4 regions of the Paenibacillus vandeheii genome follow, and region 1 is predicted to be linked to each of the others. Evidence: riboswitches for the same ligand, from Rfam matches in the RefSeq annotation. Region 1 holds a riboswitch; each other region holds the start of a gene.
What was found. Region 1 has a riboswitch for thiamine pyrophosphate ahead of P5G61_RS15310 (ABC transporter substrate-binding protein). Riboswitches for the same ligand answer to the same signal wherever they lie in the genome.
Positions count from the first base shown of each region.

Region 2: linked by a shared signal. The riboswitch ahead of P5G61_RS26500 (ABC transporter ATP-binding protein) and the one ahead of P5G61_RS15310 (ABC transporter substrate-binding protein) in region 1 are both predicted to bind thiamine pyrophosphate.
Region 3: linked by a shared signal. The riboswitch ahead of P5G61_RS18190 (thiamine phosphate synthase) and the one ahead of P5G61_RS15310 (ABC transporter substrate-binding protein) in region 1 are both predicted to bind thiamine pyrophosphate.
Region 4: linked by a shared signal. The riboswitch ahead of tenA (thiaminase II) and the one ahead of P5G61_RS15310 (ABC transporter substrate-binding protein) in region 1 are both predicted to bind thiamine pyrophosphate.

Region 1 is NZ_JAROCD010000007.1:134,993-139,270, reverse strand. It holds gene P5G61_RS15320 (VOC family protein) at 1-226, shown strand, start outside; gene P5G61_RS15315 (NAD-dependent epimerase/dehydratase family protein) at 244-999, shown strand; TPP riboswitch at 1,142-1,254, shown strand; gene P5G61_RS15310 (ABC transporter substrate-binding protein) at 1,481-2,521, shown strand; gene P5G61_RS15305 (thiamine-binding protein) at 2,751-3,041, shown strand; gene P5G61_RS15300 (ABC transporter permease) at 3,041-3,799, shown strand; gene P5G61_RS15295 (ABC transporter ATP-binding protein) at 3,844-4,278, shown strand, end outside.
Region 2 is NZ_JAROCD010000016.1:6,687-10,964, forward strand. It holds gene P5G61_RS26490 (ABC transporter substrate-binding protein) at 1-937, opposite strand, end outside; gene P5G61_RS26495 (ABC transporter permease) at 1,096-1,908, opposite strand; gene P5G61_RS26500 (ABC transporter ATP-binding protein) at 1,895-2,662, opposite strand; TPP riboswitch at 2,832-2,934, opposite strand; gene P5G61_RS26505 (radical SAM/SPASM domain-containing protein) at 3,264-4,139, shown strand.
Region 3 is NZ_JAROCD010000008.1:348,992-353,269, forward strand. It holds gene P5G61_RS18175 (thiazole synthase) at 1-339, opposite strand, end outside; gene thiS (sulfur carrier protein ThiS) at 343-546, opposite strand; gene thiO (glycine oxidase ThiO) at 543-1,772, opposite strand; gene P5G61_RS18190 (thiamine phosphate synthase) at 1,777-2,526, opposite strand; TPP riboswitch at 2,684-2,793, opposite strand; gene P5G61_RS18195 (ABC-F family ATP-binding cassette domain-containing protein) at 2,914-4,278, opposite strand, start outside.
Region 4 is NZ_JAROCD010000019.1:67,945-72,222, reverse strand. It holds gene P5G61_RS28485 (TetR/AcrR family transcriptional regulator) at 1-7, shown strand, start outside; gene P5G61_RS28480 (hypothetical protein) at 305-547, opposite strand; gene P5G61_RS28475 (NAD(P)/FAD-dependent oxidoreductase) at 789-1,919, shown strand; gene P5G61_RS28470 (hypothetical protein) at 1,928-2,146, shown strand; TPP riboswitch at 2,184-2,282, shown strand; gene tenA (thiaminase II) at 2,404-3,075, shown strand; gene P5G61_RS28460 (GNAT family N-acetyltransferase) at 3,118-3,651, shown strand; gene P5G61_RS28455 (TetR/AcrR family transcriptional regulator) at 3,702-4,278, shown strand, end outside.

The DNA.
Region 1 (4,278 bases):
CGAGACTGAGATTGAGTTGATTCAGGGATACAGTGACAAGCTGCCTTCCGAAGGAACGGTGCACCATTTTGCCATCCATGTCGATGACCTTGAATCCGAATACAACCGCATTAAGACAACCAAGGCCGAGTTTATTGATGGAGAGATCATTGCACTGCCTAATGGTTACCGTTATTTCTTCATCTATGGACCTGAAAAGGAATGGATTGAGTTCTTCCAGCGCTAAGAATTGGAGCTGATTTGATGAACATTTTAATTACCGGCGCAGCCGGAAAAATTGGACGTGATTTGTCCAAACACTTGTCAGAAGCATTTCACCTGCGACTAACGGATTTGAATATAGACAGACTGCATACGTATCAAGAGACAAGCCATGAGATTACCGCACTTGATGTGACAGATCCCGAAGCCTGTCAGCACGCTTGCGAAGGCATGGATGTGGTTGTACATCTGGCGGGAGATCCTTCCCCGCATGCAGGGTTCTATGAATCGTTGTTGGACATCAATATCAAAGGTACATTTAATGTATTCCGTGCAGCTAAAGACCAAGGAGTGCGGAGAGTCATTCTGGCAAGCAGCGCACAGACGATTGAGGGGTATCCCATTGATGCTCAAGTCTATCCGGACATGCCCACACGCCCGCGGAATTTGTACGGAGTTAGCAAATGTTTTGGTGAATCACTCGCTTCCTATTTTGCGTATACCGAGGGGTTACAAAGTGTTGCGATACGTATTGGGGCATATGATGATTTTCAACCGGATGGTCCGCCTCTGGAGGCAAGGGATATGAGCGCGTATATTAGTCCGGCTGACTTGTGTGATCTGGTGTTCAAAGCAATTACAGCTACAGATCTGGAGCCCTTCACCATACTTCATGGGATCTCAAATAATCGGTTTAAACGATTGAATCTGGAAGCCACACAGAAACAGGTAGGATATGACCCGAAATCAGATGCTTTTGCACTCAGTCAGATATCCCTATACGATACACCACGGTAAATTGTTAAAAATGACACATCAAGAGAGGTCGTTATGCGAATGTATAAGGGTCATTTTGAGCGCTGTACTCTTCCATCCAGTTCCTGACTGGACATGCATCGGCCTCTCGCCTATAATTACACCTAGTAATGCCCGTAACTTCATAGTTTCCCAGGGGAGTCGGAATTGGCCGGCTGAGAGTGTATCCCACCAAGATACTGACCCTTAGACCTGATCTGGATCATGCCAGCGTAGGAATCGGAGTATATCGAATTGGCCCAGCCCAGCCTCTTTGCTGAGTGCCACATCTCTAACGCCTGCACGCGTCCCGGATTAACGGGGCGCTTTTTTAATGTTCTTTTATATAGCCAGAGAGCTAAAAAAAGTGACGTCATCCGGATCATAGCTGGTATAAATCTGTCGATTTATGCAAGAAGCTTGGATATGAAGCCAAGGAGTACCCCGCGCCACTGGCCGGACAACATGAAGGAGAGATTCAAAGATGAGATGGCGTAAAATGATGGGACTGCTGCTTTTGTGCGTGATGCTGGTAACTGTGGCCGCTTGCGGCAGCAAAGAAGCTGCACCTTCAGGAGAGAACGGCAGCAGCAACACCCAAAATAGCATTGAAGGTGACAATACAGCCCTCAAGGATATTAAAGTCGTGCTGGACTGGACACCAAATACGAATCATACCGGCCTGTATGCGGCCGTAGATCAAGGTTTTTATAAAGCAGAAGGCTTAAATGTCGAGATTGTACAGCCAGGTGCCGGAGGCGCGGATACCATGGTGGCTTCGAACGAAGTGCCTTTTGGCGTAAGTTATCAGGAAAGTGTGACCCAGGCCCGCACACAGGGCGTACCACTTGTGTCCATCGCTGCAGTCATTCAACATAACACGTCCGGATTTGCCGCTCCGGTGGATCGGAGCATCAAGTCTCCAAAAGATTTTGAAGGCAAAACCTATGGGGGCTGGGGCTCCCCGGTAGAAGAAGCCGTGATGCAGTCCATTATGGAAGGCGAAGGCGCCGATGTATCCAAAGTGAAAAATATTAACATGGGCGATGCAGACTTTTTCACCGCTGTAAAACGTGATATCGACTTTGCCTGGATTTTCTACGCGTGGACGGGCATTGAAGCCGAACTTCGCGGAGAACCAATCGACATGCTGTATGTAAAGGATTATTCCGAAGCACTGGACTACTACACACCTGTACTTGTGACGAATGAACAGACGATTCAGAATGATCCCGAGCTGGTTAAAGCGTTCTTGAAAGCGACTTCCGAAGGATATCAATATGCGATTGAACATCCCGAAGAAGCTGCCAACATTTTGATTAAGGCCGTACCGGATCTGGATAAGGATCTTGTACTCGCAAGCCAGAAGTGGCTGAGTCCAAAATATCAGGATGATGCACCGCGCTGGGGTGAGCAGAAGCAGGAAGTATGGCAGAACTACACGGATTGGATGTTTAGCAAAAAACTGCTTGATGAGCAGGTAGATGTGTCCAAAGCGTATACAAACGAGTTCTTACCCCAATAAAAATCTAACTGTATAAGTTAACATTATGTACACAAGAACGAAGAGTGCAGAACCCATCTGTAGAAACGAAGTGGTCGCCTTTATCCCCGGATTTTCCCCATGCGGAAAATGAAATCAAAAAATCCGGGGATAACAGCGATCGGAAGAGGGTACTGCAATCGAAGTGGTAAAGTGTACATTCCCTATGTTCAACTTATACAATCCAACCCGAAAGGAAAAGTGATCTTTCATGGCAAGCACACTACTTAGCATCCAAGTCATTCCCAAAACGCCAAATGGCGAAAATTCCTATCCTTACGTTGACCGTGCCATTGAAGTTATTCAACAGTCAGGCCTGAAATATCAGGTCAATCCACTGGATACCACGATGGAGGGAGAACTGGAGGAACTGCTGGAGGTTGTTCGCAAAATGCATGAAGTTCTTGTGGAAGCCGGCAGCCCAAGCATCATCTCACAGATCAAGATCGCTCATAGCCCGAGCGGCTTCAGCATGGACAGCCTGACGGAGAAATATCGCTAATGCATGCCTATTGGAAAAGCGTATGGCCGCCCTTTGTGGCGGTTATTCTCTTTATAGCCGTATGGCAGGGAGCCGTCTCCCTGTTTCATATCGAGAAATGGATGCTGCCTGCGCCTTCTGACATCGCAAATGAAGCGGCCTCTCAAGCCGAGCGACTTGGCATACACGCATGGGCAACCATCCAGCTGACATTGATCGGGTTCGCAGCAGGTACACTTACGGGATTACTGATTGCGATGGTGCTGCATTTGATTCCATTTCTGAAATCTGCCCTCTATCCTTTACTTATTCTTAGTCAAAATATACCGACCATCGCGCTTGCACCGCTCTTGCTGATCTGGTTCGGATTTGGGCTGCTGCCCAAACTGATTACCATCATTCTGGTCTGCTTCTTCCCGGTGGCTGTAGCTGCCATGGACGGGTTGACCCGCACCGATGCGGCGATGATGAACTACATGCGCATGGCTGGCGCCAAACGCGGCTCAATTTTCTGGAAGCTTGAGCTTCCACATGCGCTGCCTTCGGTGTTCTCAGGGATCAAAATTGCCGCTACGTACAGCGTCATGGGTGCGATCATCGCGGAATGGATTGGAGCAGATAAGGGCATCGGGTATTATATGATGCTGCAAAAATCGGCCTATCGGACGGACCGTCTGTTCGTAGCGATCATGATTATTGTGGCACTGAGTCTGCTGCTCTTCCTGCTCATTGCGCTACTGGAGAAGCTGCTCGTTCGCTGGCGACCGCAGAAGCGATAATTTTGAAATATGCTCTATATAAAGGGTTAGGAAGTGATGACGAGATGACACCCGAACACAACGAGCGGGTAGCTGCTGCGCCGGATGCGAGTACAACCACTCCAACCGGTAGCAGAGGTCCTGAACATGAAGCAGTGGCTTTAACTGCTAAACATTCATCGCCAGCGTTGGAAGTTCAGAATTTGCATGCCTCGTTCCGCGAGCGGCGTAGCACATTACCCGTTCTGGATGGTTTGTCCCTGACCGTGGAACAAGGAGAATTTGTAGCCATCGTCGGTCCTTCCGGCTGCGGCAAAAGCACCCTTTTCCACATCATCGGTGGCTTGCTGAAACCACAGGAGGGCCAAATTCTGATGAATGGTCAGGATGTTACTGGACAGCGCGGCAAGATCAGTTATATGCCGCAGCAGCCTGCCCTCTTCCCATGGCGTACCATTGAAGACAATGTGCTGCTTGCTGGCGAGGTGTCTGCGGACACA
Region 2 (4,278 bases), on a different contig from region 1:
CATTCATCAGTGGCAGTAAAATATTCAGGCTTTTGGTTTCGATCTCCGGGTCAAGTGGAGAGGTTTCGTTCTCATGCGCAAGCAGAATGTTCAGCGCGTCCTCGGGGTGCTCTGTCACATATTTCTGTCCTTCCTGCATCGCTAGGATGAAGCGGGTAAGCTGATCTTTTTTCACTTCAATGCCCGCATCACTTGCAGTGAGGACCAGTTCATAATAATCAGGTACGCCGTAATCAACGGGACTGATTGACTTCATGGCATGGCCTTCCTTTTCCAGAATCAATTGCTCATGGTTAATAAAACCGCCCATAATAGCATCTGCCTGCCCGGAAGCCAGGGAAGGAATCAGGTCAAATCCCACATCTACCAGATTCATCTTGTCGGGATTACCTCCATCCTGGCTGATCATGGTACGAACCATTGCTTCATACAGAGGAATTGAGGAATAGCCGACCGTCAGCCCTTCAAGATCTTTTGGCGACTTCACTTTACCGTCTGCTTCAGTTAATAGATGCACGAGCGGATGCCGAACGACGGCCGCAATGGAACGTACAGGAATATTCTCCCCGCGCGCAAGCAAAATTTGCGGCTGGTAGCTTAGCGCCAGATCGATTTTTCCGGCAGCAACCAGTTTGAGTGAGTCATTGGTATCGGCAGGCATCTGGACATCGATATCCAGACCTTGGTCCGCGAAGTATCCTTTCTCTTGAGCAACATAGATGAAGGAATGCACTGCATTCGGATACCAGTCGAGCATGATGGACAGCTTGTCTTTGGAATCCACTGACGTTTCGGTCGCAGATGATTCTGTATCTTTTGTATTGGAAGCTGAATCTGTAGCAGGCGTGTTGGTGCCCGTTTTGCTGCATCCGCTGACGATCAGGAATAGGGCTACGAGCAGGAGGGGGAGCAGGGAATAGATATACTTTTTATTCATAACTTAAAGTTCCTCGTTTCCTTATTTTCTGTTTTGAGATTTACCCATTCTACATACCGGGCGATTGGAAACGGATGTACTGCAATAGATTTCCAGCCGATAGTAGGGGGATTACACTAAGTACGCTAAGTCTGTCCCGCTAGGTCTACTTCCGAGAGTTATCCAGCTTTACTTTGGCGTGCATGACGTTGTCTACCGAATCTTCTCTCCAGCCATGCAATGAGTACAAACAGGGCGATACCAAGCAGGGATAACAGCACAATGGCGGCGAACATGGCATCTGTGTTCATGTTGCTCGACATTCTGCGGCTGAAATAGCCCAGTCCCTTGCTTCCGCCGAGCCATTCCCCAATCGTTGCACCAACCACACAGTACACCACAGACATTTTCAGTCCCGAGAAGAAGGAGGGAAGGGCAAGTGGAATCTGGAGTTTGCGAAAAATATCCCACTTGCTGGCCCCCATCGTCAGCAGCAGTTCACGCTGCTCCGGATCACCCTGGCGCAGGCCATCGTAGGTACTCACGACAATTGGGAAGAACGCGATCAGGAATACCACCGCGACTTTGCTCCACAGCGTGTAGCCAAACCACAGGATGAATACGGGGGACAAGGCGATCAGCGGGATCGTCTGACTGATTACGATGAAGTGATATAAGGCCTTTTCCATTGACCGATTCATATGCATGCCTGTCGCAAGTGCAATTCCGGCGCCGATAGACAAGCCAAAACCAACGACAACCTCCATCAAGGTATTGGGCAGATGTGTTGTCAGCAAGAGGCGACGATGCTCATACAGCGAACTAGCAATCGACGTCGGGGCTGGAATGATGAAGGAAGGCACCCATCCCATACGCACAATCCACTCCCAGATGATAAGCAGCAAGAGCATGAGCAAAAGAAACAGACCATAACGGGTAAGCCAAAGTATTAAGCTATCCTTCATGCTGTCTCTCAAATTACCGTTTCGCATGCAATTGTTCCTCCAATAGTCTTCTCATCTGAACGAGAGCCGGTTCGTAGATCATGTCCGAATGTCTTGGACGCGGCAAGGGTACGGTCATATCCTGCAGCTGATGGCCTGGGTGTCCCGGAGTTAACAGGATAATCCGATCACTGAGCAGCAGGGCTTCTTCAATGTCATGCGTGATAAACAACACGGTTTTGCCCAAACCTTCCCACAGCTCCAGCAGCCAGCGATGCATCTCCCGTTTGGTCAGGGCATCGAGTGCGCCGAAGGGTTCATCCAGCAGCATGAGCTGGCCGCCTGTCAGCAAAGTACGAAGCAGCGCAACACGCTGGCGCATACCGCCCGACAGCTCGTCCGGGTAAGCATGCGCGTATCCGGTTAAGCCAAAACGGTCGAGGCCAGCCAGGATGTCCGCTCGTATCCTTGCCTTGTCCTGCCGTCCTGGAGCAAGTTCAGAAGGGAGCATGCAATTCTCCATGACGGTTCGCCAGGATAACAGGAGATCCTTTTGCGGCATGTAAGCCACCTGGCCCAATCTCTTTCCTTCTTGAATCCAAGGAATTTCAATGGTTCCGTGGGTTGGCTCAAGCAAGCCTGCCAGCAGCTTGAAAAGGGTGCTTTTACCGGAGCCGCTCGAACCAATAAGCGAGACGAATTCGCCCTGAGCTACACGCATCGACACATTGGAGAGCACGGGGGAATCCCTTTTTCCGGGGAAAGCATAGCTCATGTTGTGAATGGTTATGTCGTTATCCATCTCGTCCGTCCCCCCTTGTTATTCAAACTTCAAACTGCGGGATCTATAATTACACCTTCTGATCTGCCCGCAGAACGCGAAAAAGACCCACCCATTTCCGGAGAAATGAGTGGGTCTGTAAGTTCAATTCACATTAAGTTTCATCATCAACATGAAAAAATCCGCTTACTGAAAGGCCGCTCCACTTCCCTCCGCTGGTATGATCCAGATCAGGTTCAAAGGGTCCGAATCGTTCGATTCGTCTCAGCCGCAAGGCTCCCCTAGTGCAATGTTCAAGATATGCAGTTGTGTATTCAGCATATATCACAATGAAGCAGAATGTAAAGAGGGCGGCCTAAAAGAAGAGTGAGTAATGTGAGTTAGGAAAGTAACCCAAGATTCTAACCGTTTGAATGAACAGCGAATTAAGCTCTTCGATCAGACGGGCAATCTGCTCAGATGTACAAGTAAGAAGACGCCCGGGAAGGGGGGAAAAGGAAATTAACATGCGGGTCGATTTACCTTGGCCCTCTAACCCGATATAATAGTGGTGGCACATATGGGCCGGATCATAAATGAGGGTGGGACTGTTCTCCCTCCTAAGCAGAATGGGGACCCCGAGTTGAAAACGTTCAAGAAAGTATATATTGAGATCACAAGCATATGTAATCTGGCATGCAGCTTCTGTCCGCAGACCAAACGTGCCAAAAATTTCATTGACCCTGAAGTCTTCAACAATATATTGGATCAGATTAAACCCCACACTAAACATATTTATTTGCATGTCAAAGGTGAACCGCTGCTTCATCCCAAAATTGATCTGTTACTGGATTCCGCACATGAGAAAGGATTCAAGGTCAACATTACGACGAACGGTACGCTGCTGCCCAAGACCCAACACAAATTGCTCGGCAAACCAGCGCTGCGTCAGATGAACTTTTCCCTGCACAGCTTTGATGGTCACGAAGGTTCCACAGACCGTGAGGGCTATCTGGGCAACGTGTTGTCTTTTGTACGGGAAGCCGTAAAGCACAATGTCATTATTTCATTCCGACTCTGGAATCTGACACAGGATAACTTCACGAATGCCCAGATGAGTAGAAACCGGGAGACGCTGGAGGTTCTTGAACGGGAGTTCAATCTGGATTTTCGCATCGAGGAGAAGGTTGTGCCGGGGAGTGGTGTCAAAATTGCCCCGAATGTGTACCTGAATCAGGACCACGAGTTCCAGTGGCCGAGTCTGGATGCACCGGAAGATGACGGCAAAGGCTTCTGCCACGCGCTTCGCAGTCAAGCAGCTGTTCTGGTCGATGGAACTGTAGTCCCATGCTGTCTCGATGGCGAGGGTGTAATTAATTTAGGCAACGTTCATGAGAAGTCGTTCTCGGAGATCGTGGACGGTGAAAGAGCCAACAATCTGTTCTATGGTTTCTCCAAACGGGAAGCGGTGGAGGAATTATGTCGGAAGTGCGGATATCGTCAGCGGTTTGGAGCCTAAAGCGTAATTTAATAAATAAAATTAGAGATCAAAATAATAGAGATCACATTGTCTGGAAACAGATGAAGTGGTCTTTCGTTTTTTCTAGAACGATAAAGGAGTATCTAACCATAGATTATGACTTGTAAATAAGGCATAC
Region 3 (4,278 bases), on a different contig from region 1:
GGTTTCAATCGGGTCAGGAAGCAATGTGATTCCATCGCCGATGACTTCCACTTTTATCATATCACAAAGTCCTGAAGCCCGAGCTAATTCAGCGATTCGCACCGCCTCCTCTGCCGTTGAAGCACCCGCTGTATTAGGAAGCAGGGTATACTTTATCAAATCCAGTGTATCCAGAAAATGCTGTTTTTTGCGATCTTCCAGATTCAAACGCCGAACTGCAAACGTTAATACTTCCGTACCCGAGGCTTCAACTGCCTGGCTCTGCACTTCCAAATCCGAAAATTTGCCTGTACCCAGAAGTAACCTGGACTCAAACGTATAATTTCCAATCCTCAACATGGTTCAACCGCCTCCCACAAAATGTACAATTTCAATTCGATCTCCGTCCCTTAACGTTGTCGTTTCATGATATTCACGTGTTAAAATTTGCCGATTCAATTCAACCACCACAGTTTTCACTTGCAGATTAAACGAATGGAGTAATTTGTCCACACGATTTAAACGATCTTCTATATGCATGCTTTGTCCGTTGACAATGATATTCACTGCAATATCTCCTTTCGGTTTAACCGTTCAGGACTTAAGTCCTGAATTCCCAGCTCTTCCGAGGTTTTACCATTAATTAAGTCAGCTATTAAGCTGCCCGTGATCGCACTAAGCAGTATGCCATTACGATAGTGTCCAAAAGCAGCGAATAAACCCGGAACACTTTCACAAGCACCCACATAAGGCAACCCATCCGGAGTCGAAGGACGTACTCCCGCCCACGCTCGGATAAAATGCGCTTCCTTCATACCAGGCACCCAATTTGTCGCGGCTGAAAGCAGCTTCTGAATGCCTTGAACGGAGACCTTCATATCTGTTCTTCCAGGAAGACTTGTCGCACCAATCCACACTTCCCCATTTGCTTTGGGAACAATATATATATCCTCTGCATACACCGTTTTGTCAGGTCTGTAACCGACATGGTGGGGAGAGAACTGCACCGCTGCAATTTCACCCTTCACAGGCAAAACAGGTGAACCAAGGCCCACTTGTCTCATCAATTCTTCGCCTTGTAACCCTGTAGCGATAATGACATTTCTCGATGTCATTGTTCCAATTGAAGTCTCAATACCTTGCACTCCATTCATGTCCGTATGCAAACAGACATTCTGTACACCTTCCATCACTCTGGCACCCAGGGCCTGAGCCGATCTGACATAAGCCTGCGTTAGATTGACAGGAAGAACCTCGCTCTCGGAAGGTCTGTAATATGCGCCATACGTATCCCTGTTTAACCATGATGCTTCTTGTTGGACAGCCACTCGATCCCACCAGATATGTTCTGTAGGTAAGGAAGACGATCGGTTATACTTGTAACTGCTGACCTCACTGTATGAACGAAAAGGAGTAATAAATCCATGCTGTTGCAAACCCATTTCCACTCCGCTAAGCGAACGGATTCGCTCCTTCTGCTCGTGAAGTAATGCTCTGCTCTGCCGCGCAAGCTTCGCCATCACAGCATGCGTGAATTCCTCACTCTCCGCAGCAAGCATCCCGGCAGCTGCACAGGAAGTTCCCCCGCCTATTCTTGCACGCTCAACCAGAAAAACGTCGTGACCGCGGGTGGCGAGTTCACATGCAATGGCACTACCGATAACTCCTCCACCAACAATAATCGTTTCCGCATGAAGCTTGCCTCGAATCTCTGTTCCACCTTTACTCCTGAATACTGTTCCTGGATGATAACCTGAACGATTCCTGCTCCGGCTTCTTGCTTCCTCTCTCATGTTCTCATCTCCTTGGTTCGGCGTTCTCTGAATCCTTGATTGCCTGCCGCAATGAAGCGGCAGCCAGCTCTGGCTTACTGTTCATCCAAATGGTTGAGATTACCGCAGCGCCTTTGGCACCTGCAGTACGAATAGCCCCGATATTCTCCGGTCTAATCCCGCCAATCGCAATCACTGGAATCGAAACATTGGAGCATACTTCAGCCAACGCAATAAGTCCTCTAGGTTCGCAATTCGGTTTACAATTGGATTCGTATACATGCCCGTAAAAGAGATAATCCGCTCCACGTTCTTCTGCAACTTTCGCTTCTTTCAGAGAATGAACCGACATGCCTACACGAAGCCGGTTCAGTCGATTTAACTCAGCCAGATCATAGCCTTGAATAGCTGCTTGACCCCAATGCACACCACCCAACCACGCATGTTGAGCCAGCTGATCTAAGCCGTTCATAACGATTCGTTTAGATGGAACACCTTGTGTTTTTAGACTTTGCGCCCAATACATCTGCTGCTCTAGGGTCAGCTTTTTTTCCCGAATATGGATAAAATCGATCCATCGCCATACTTTCTTAGCCGTATCTAGAAAAGAGTAAATGTCTCCCTTACCTGGCGAAATAACATGCAGTTCAAATGATCGTGCTGCTACATGTTCATGGAAAATTGACGTCCTGTTCGCCCTCCTCTTACGTGCTTTAGGCTGATATAAAACAACAAAAAAGCCACTCCCGTAGGGGAGTGGCCACGAATTTAGAATTCATGATCAACTGAATGACTGTCGCATGCAATTACTCTATACATAACGCATAGCCAACTATAAAAACCATCCATAGTCGCAACGTAGTATACCTAGAAACCGCATGATTCATCTTGCAGGCAATATCGCAAAGTCAAAGATAACGCCCTTTGTCATTAGCTGAAACGCGCCACTTCCCTACGCTGGTATGATCCAGATCAGGTGCAAAGGGTCCGGAATCGCATTCTTCCATCTCAGCCGCATCGTGCGGCCCCCCTAGTGTTCATATGAAGCTGTAGCCTATGTTACCATAGACATCTTTTTTTGTCACCGTACATTTTCCATTTATTACGTTCTTTATCCATTGCTGAAGACAATGTACGAAATAGCTTATCTGGTATGAAGAAACTATTGTTTCTCGGACCACGCCTCAACATCCCACGTTTTGGTTACCCAGCCTTCATAAAATTCAGGTTCATGGGATACAAGCAGCACGGTACCCTTGAATTCTTGCAGGGCACGTTTCAACTCTGCTTTGGCCGTCACATCCAAATGGTTCGTAGGCTCATCGAACAAAATCCAGTTGCTTTCACGCATCAGAAGCTTACACAAACGAACCTTCGCTTGCTCTCCACCACTAAGCGCGTTAAGCGGACGGGTGATATGCTCATTTTTCAATCCACAACGTGCAAGATGGCCCCGGACTTCATTCTGTGTCAGATGAGAGAATTCATTCCAAACATCTTCGATCGGGGTAATATTACCTGCACGTACTTCCTGTTCAAAATAAGCGGTTTCCAGATAATCACCCAAGAAAGTCTTACCACTGAGGGGTGGAATTTTCCCCAAAATAGTCTTGAGCAGTGTTGATTTACCTACACCGTTACATCCAACAATGGCAATTTTCTCGCCACGCTCAATCGTCATCGTCATTTTGGGCAATAATGCATACGAATATCCAATCTCAAAATCAATACCCTCAAAGACCGTTTTACTGCTCGCTCGGGCATCCTTGAAATTAAACGTGGGTTTGGCTGCTTCGTCTGGACGATCAATCCGTTCAATCTTGCCGAGCTGCTTCTCACGGCTCTTGGCACGACCGGAAGTGGAAGCGCGGGCTTTGTTCCGCTGAATGAAATCTTCCTGCTTCTTGATATACTCCTGCTGTTTCTCATAAGCATCAATATGTTGGGCCTTATTCATGTCAGCCATTTCAAGGAATTTGTTATAGTTGGCTGCATAACGCGTCAACTTGGCAAATTCCAAATGATAAATAACGTTAACGACCTCATTCATAAACTCCGTATCATGAGAGATCAGAATAAACGCGTACGGGTAATCCTTCAGGTAGCGCGTCAGCCATTCAATGTGTTCCACATCGAGATAGTTCGTCGGCTCATCCAGAAGAAGAGCAGTGGGTTTCTCGAGTAAAAGCTTGGCAAGCAATACCTTTGTACGCTGACCACCACTAAGCGCAGCCACGTCACGATCCAGACCGATGGCGGACAAGCCAAGTCCATTCGCCATCTCTTCCACTTTCACATCAATCAGATAAAAATCACCTTGCTCCAATTGCTCCTGAATGTCACCCATTTCTTCCAGCAACAATTCGAGCTTGTCCGGATCGGCGTCTGCCATCTGATCCGTGATGGACATCATTTCTTTCTCTAACTCAAGCAAGGGCAGGAACGCATCCTTTAACACGTCACGAATCGTTTTTCCAGGCGTGAGCTTGGTATGCTGATCCAGATATCCATAACGAACTTTGGGGGT
Region 4 (4,278 bases), on a different contig from region 1:
ATCGTAGCCGCTAATGATATGGAACGATGTATTGTTATATTTGAAGCACGTCTGGTAGTCAACCGTGTCAATGGATACGGAGTGGCTCTAGGCGTGTTTTTTTGCGTGGATAGCTAACGAAAATGCTCCAAAGCATTAAATGGATCTTAAGGGTACATATTCAAAAATTAACAGTGTTCATAATTTAAGATTTTAAACTTACAAAAAAATGATATAAATTTCTAGTAGATTCAAATCATTACCAAATTAAGACAGTGGATTTGTGACAAGGAGGTCGATAATCTGCACTGAGCCCGATACCGTTTCAAGCCGCTTTTGCACGCATTCCATCATATCCAACAGGAGGGATTCCACGCTTTACACCATTATTGTGCCAGTCAACCAGGACTATAACATTCTGAACCTGTTCACCGATTCGCTGCTTCGGACCGTAATCCCGTGAATGGTCGCTCCAATGGATCAATTCATCTACGGTCAGCTGGTTTTGGCCTGTAATCATAAGTGGCATATCGGTATCCAGCGAAATCCCCATACTACGTTTCGGCATCGTTGTGTTATTCCTCATTTCGTTAAAGGTCGTGTGCGTAAATGGCGCGGATACTGCGTTAAAAGAAACCTGATTTGAATTATATTACATAAATAACAGTAATTTAAATAATGTTTTCAATCCGATGAGCTTTTACCGAAAACCTTTTAGGAGTATGTATCACCATGCCAATGCCTTGCCATTATCATGTCGAACAGTATAGGCTATAATGGATACAGTGATTTAGGAAAGGAATGCAATCATGAAGAAAGTCATCGTCATAGGATCAGGAATTCTTGGGGCATCAACAGCCTATCAATTAGCAAAATGGGGTGCAGAGGTCCTTATTATAGATCGGAAAGATCGAGGGCAGGCTACGGATGCCGCTGCTGGGATTATCTGTCCCTGGTTATCCCAACGCCGCAATCAGGATTGGTATCAGCTTGCCAAGGCAGGTGCACGTTTCTATCCCGGGTTGATTGAAGAACTTAAGAGTGAAGGGGAAACGGAAACGGGTTACGCTCAAGTGGGTGCGCTTAGTATTCATACCGATGTGGAGAAACTCAACAAGATGCAGGAACGGGCACATCTTCGTAAAGAAGATGCACCGGAGATTGGTGATATTACCCTGTTGGATGCAAAAGAAACCCATCAGCGTTTTCCTCTACTGGAGGAAACTTTTCAATCTGTATACATCAGCGGTGCTGCGCGTATCGATGGGCGTGCGCTGCGCGATGCCTTGATCCGATCGGCACAGCGAAATGGAGCGGTCCTGATTGATGGGGACGCGACACTTCAACATGAGTCGAATCGGGTAACTGGAGTAGTTGTGGACGGGAAAGTCATATCGGCTGACGAGGTTATTGTGTGTGCCGGCGCTTGGGCCAATGAACTGTTCAAGCCCTTGGGCATTGATTTTAAGGTTCATTATCAGAAGGCGCAAATTATGCATTTGCAGGCCCACGATCGAGAAGATACTGGGAATTGGCCTGTGGCCATGCCTCCTTCGGATCAATATTTGTTAGCCTTTGATCAACAGAAGATTGTGATTGGGGCAACTCACGAAAATGATATTGAAGGCTATGATACAAGAGTAACCGCAGGCGGAATGCAGGAAATATTGAATAAAGGATTGGAACTGGCTCCTGGTTTAGCTGATAGCACGTTTCAGGAAGTGAGAGTAGGCTTCCGTCCGTTCACACCGGGTTTTCTTCCGGTAATGGGTGCTGTTCCTGGTTGGGATGGCTTGATCACAGCCAACGGGCTTGGAGCATCAGGTCTGACGATGGGGCCCTTTATAGGAAGTCAACTGGCCAAATTGGCTCTGGGTATGGATTTGGATATCGATATTCAGCCATATAATATAGGAAAAGCAATGGAAGACCAGAAATGAGGTGAACCATGACATATTCACAGCGTTTAACTCACGGCAGCTCTTCAGATATCATATATCTGGAGCACCAGATTGGCGTTGCAGAGGATGAATTGGCAAAAGCCAAGGAAGAGGAACAGGCATACGAAAGGGATTTGAACCAGTTAAGTGAAGTGCAGAATAGGATTGAAACCATTCGCACCCGTCTGAAGAGCTTGCAAGAGGAATTAGGTAAACTCGAAGATTAATAGGACATTTGGAAATACACATGTTGTAATAAGCCTGAGCTATTTGCAGGGGGACTGTTCGCAGTTGAGAAGGTTAAAACCTGACCCTTTGAACCTGTTAGTTAATACTGACGTAGGGAGCAAATGACATGTACTCATGTTATTTTTTGCCCTTGCCGAAATTTGGACAAGGGCTTTTTGGTGTGTATATTTCATAACAGGAAGCAATAGCGGGATTGCAGATGGGACAATATGATTTGGACAAAGGAGAACTGATCATGTCATTTTCAAGAACGTTAAAAGACAAGACCATAACCGTATGGGAAGATGGATACAATCATCCTTTTTTACACGAGATGGGGAAAGGCACACTGGATCAGGAAGCGTTTAAGTTTTATCTACTCCAGGACTATACATATCTGATTGAATATGCGAAGATTTTTGCGATGGGTGCAGTGAAGGCTGCGGATGAAAAACTGATGACGAACTTTACGGTTATTCAACACGCTATTCTGTACGAAGAAATGGATTTGCATCGGAATTACATGAATGAATTTGGGATAACACTGGATGAACATCATACTGTCAAACCATCTCTTTTCAACAAGGCATATACGTCAAATATGATGAGTGTTGCTCAAACAGGCGGGGTTGCCGAAATCATTGCCGTCATTTTCCCTTGTGCGTGGACGTATTACGACTATGCAACAAGATTAAAAGAACAATATCGCGATTCATTAGAGGGTAATTTCTATCAGACTTGGATCGAAAATTATGCAAGTGATGAATTCCGGAACTCATTCGAATGGTTCTATGATACACTGGATGCATTATGTGAACATAAAACCGAGCAGGAACTGGAGGCCATTGAGGACATATTCAGAAGAAGTGTTGAATTTGAATATCTGTTCTGGGATATGGCGTATAAACGGAAACTCTCGTACTTCTAATGATGAAGTAGACTACAACCAGAGACAAGGATGAACATACAGATGAACAATCGTGGAGAACGCATCTATTTACGGTTTTTGAACATGGAGGACGCGGCATCACTGCTGGATGTACAGCTCCGCAATCGGGCTGTTTTTGAAGAGATCTCGGCAAGTGAACGATCGGAGACATTCTATACGCTGGAGGGTCAGGTCACCCTGCTTGAAAGTTGGAACAAGGCCAGGGAAGAAGGGAAGCGTTATTCTTTCGGAATCTTCCTGAACACGACAAATGAGCTCATTGGGGAGATCTCTCTGTTCGAGCTTGAACTGGATTCCACCCAAAAATGGATCGTAGGTTATGTGCTCGACCAGGCGCACAATGGCAAGGGCTACATGAGTGAAGCCCTTGGGCTAGCACTGAATTTTGCCATGAATGATGCGGGAATCAAACGAGTGGAGGCAGGTGCGCTGCCCGACAATGCCGGATCGATCCGAGTGCTGCGTAAGGCGGGCTTCCAGGAGATGGATCGCCAGAATATTAAAATCAGGGGGATATGGAAGGAACATCTGATGTTTGCAGTGGATTTACGCTAGATGATCAAGATATCGTGACGTGAACCACCGAAATCATCCAGGGGGAACTTATGAATAAACGGAAACAAATGTTATTGGACTCTGCTCTTGTGCTCTTTGAGAAACATGGAGTGACCAGCACCTCCATACAAATGATCCTAGATGAGTCGGGTGTGTCCAAAGGAACATTTTATAAATTCTTTAGTTCGAAAGATGATTGTATTCTTGCTATTCTGGAGCAACGTGTTCAGGAAGACATGATGATTCGCAAAAGTTTGGAGAGTCAAAGCTATGCTTCCGATTTTGATTTACTGGTGGATCAGATTATGATGCCGATGATTTTGCCTGAAAAACAGCGTGTTGTGGAGATATTCTGGACAGGCTTTTATTCTGGAAAATGTGATGTGGCAAATCTGACTCGCATGCAGTTAAATTGGTTATCGGAAAGACTGGTACAGGTATTTGGCGAAGAATTAAAACCCTTTGCTTTTGAAGGAGCCATTTTTTGTTTTGGCATGGTACATCAAATCTCAAATACGTGGAGAAATTTCCATCTCGACCAACCGGATTGGAGTCATCTTGTGCCAAAAGTGCTGAATTATATTGAAATTTTGCTGCGTTCCATGCTGGAAAGACAGGAGCATATTA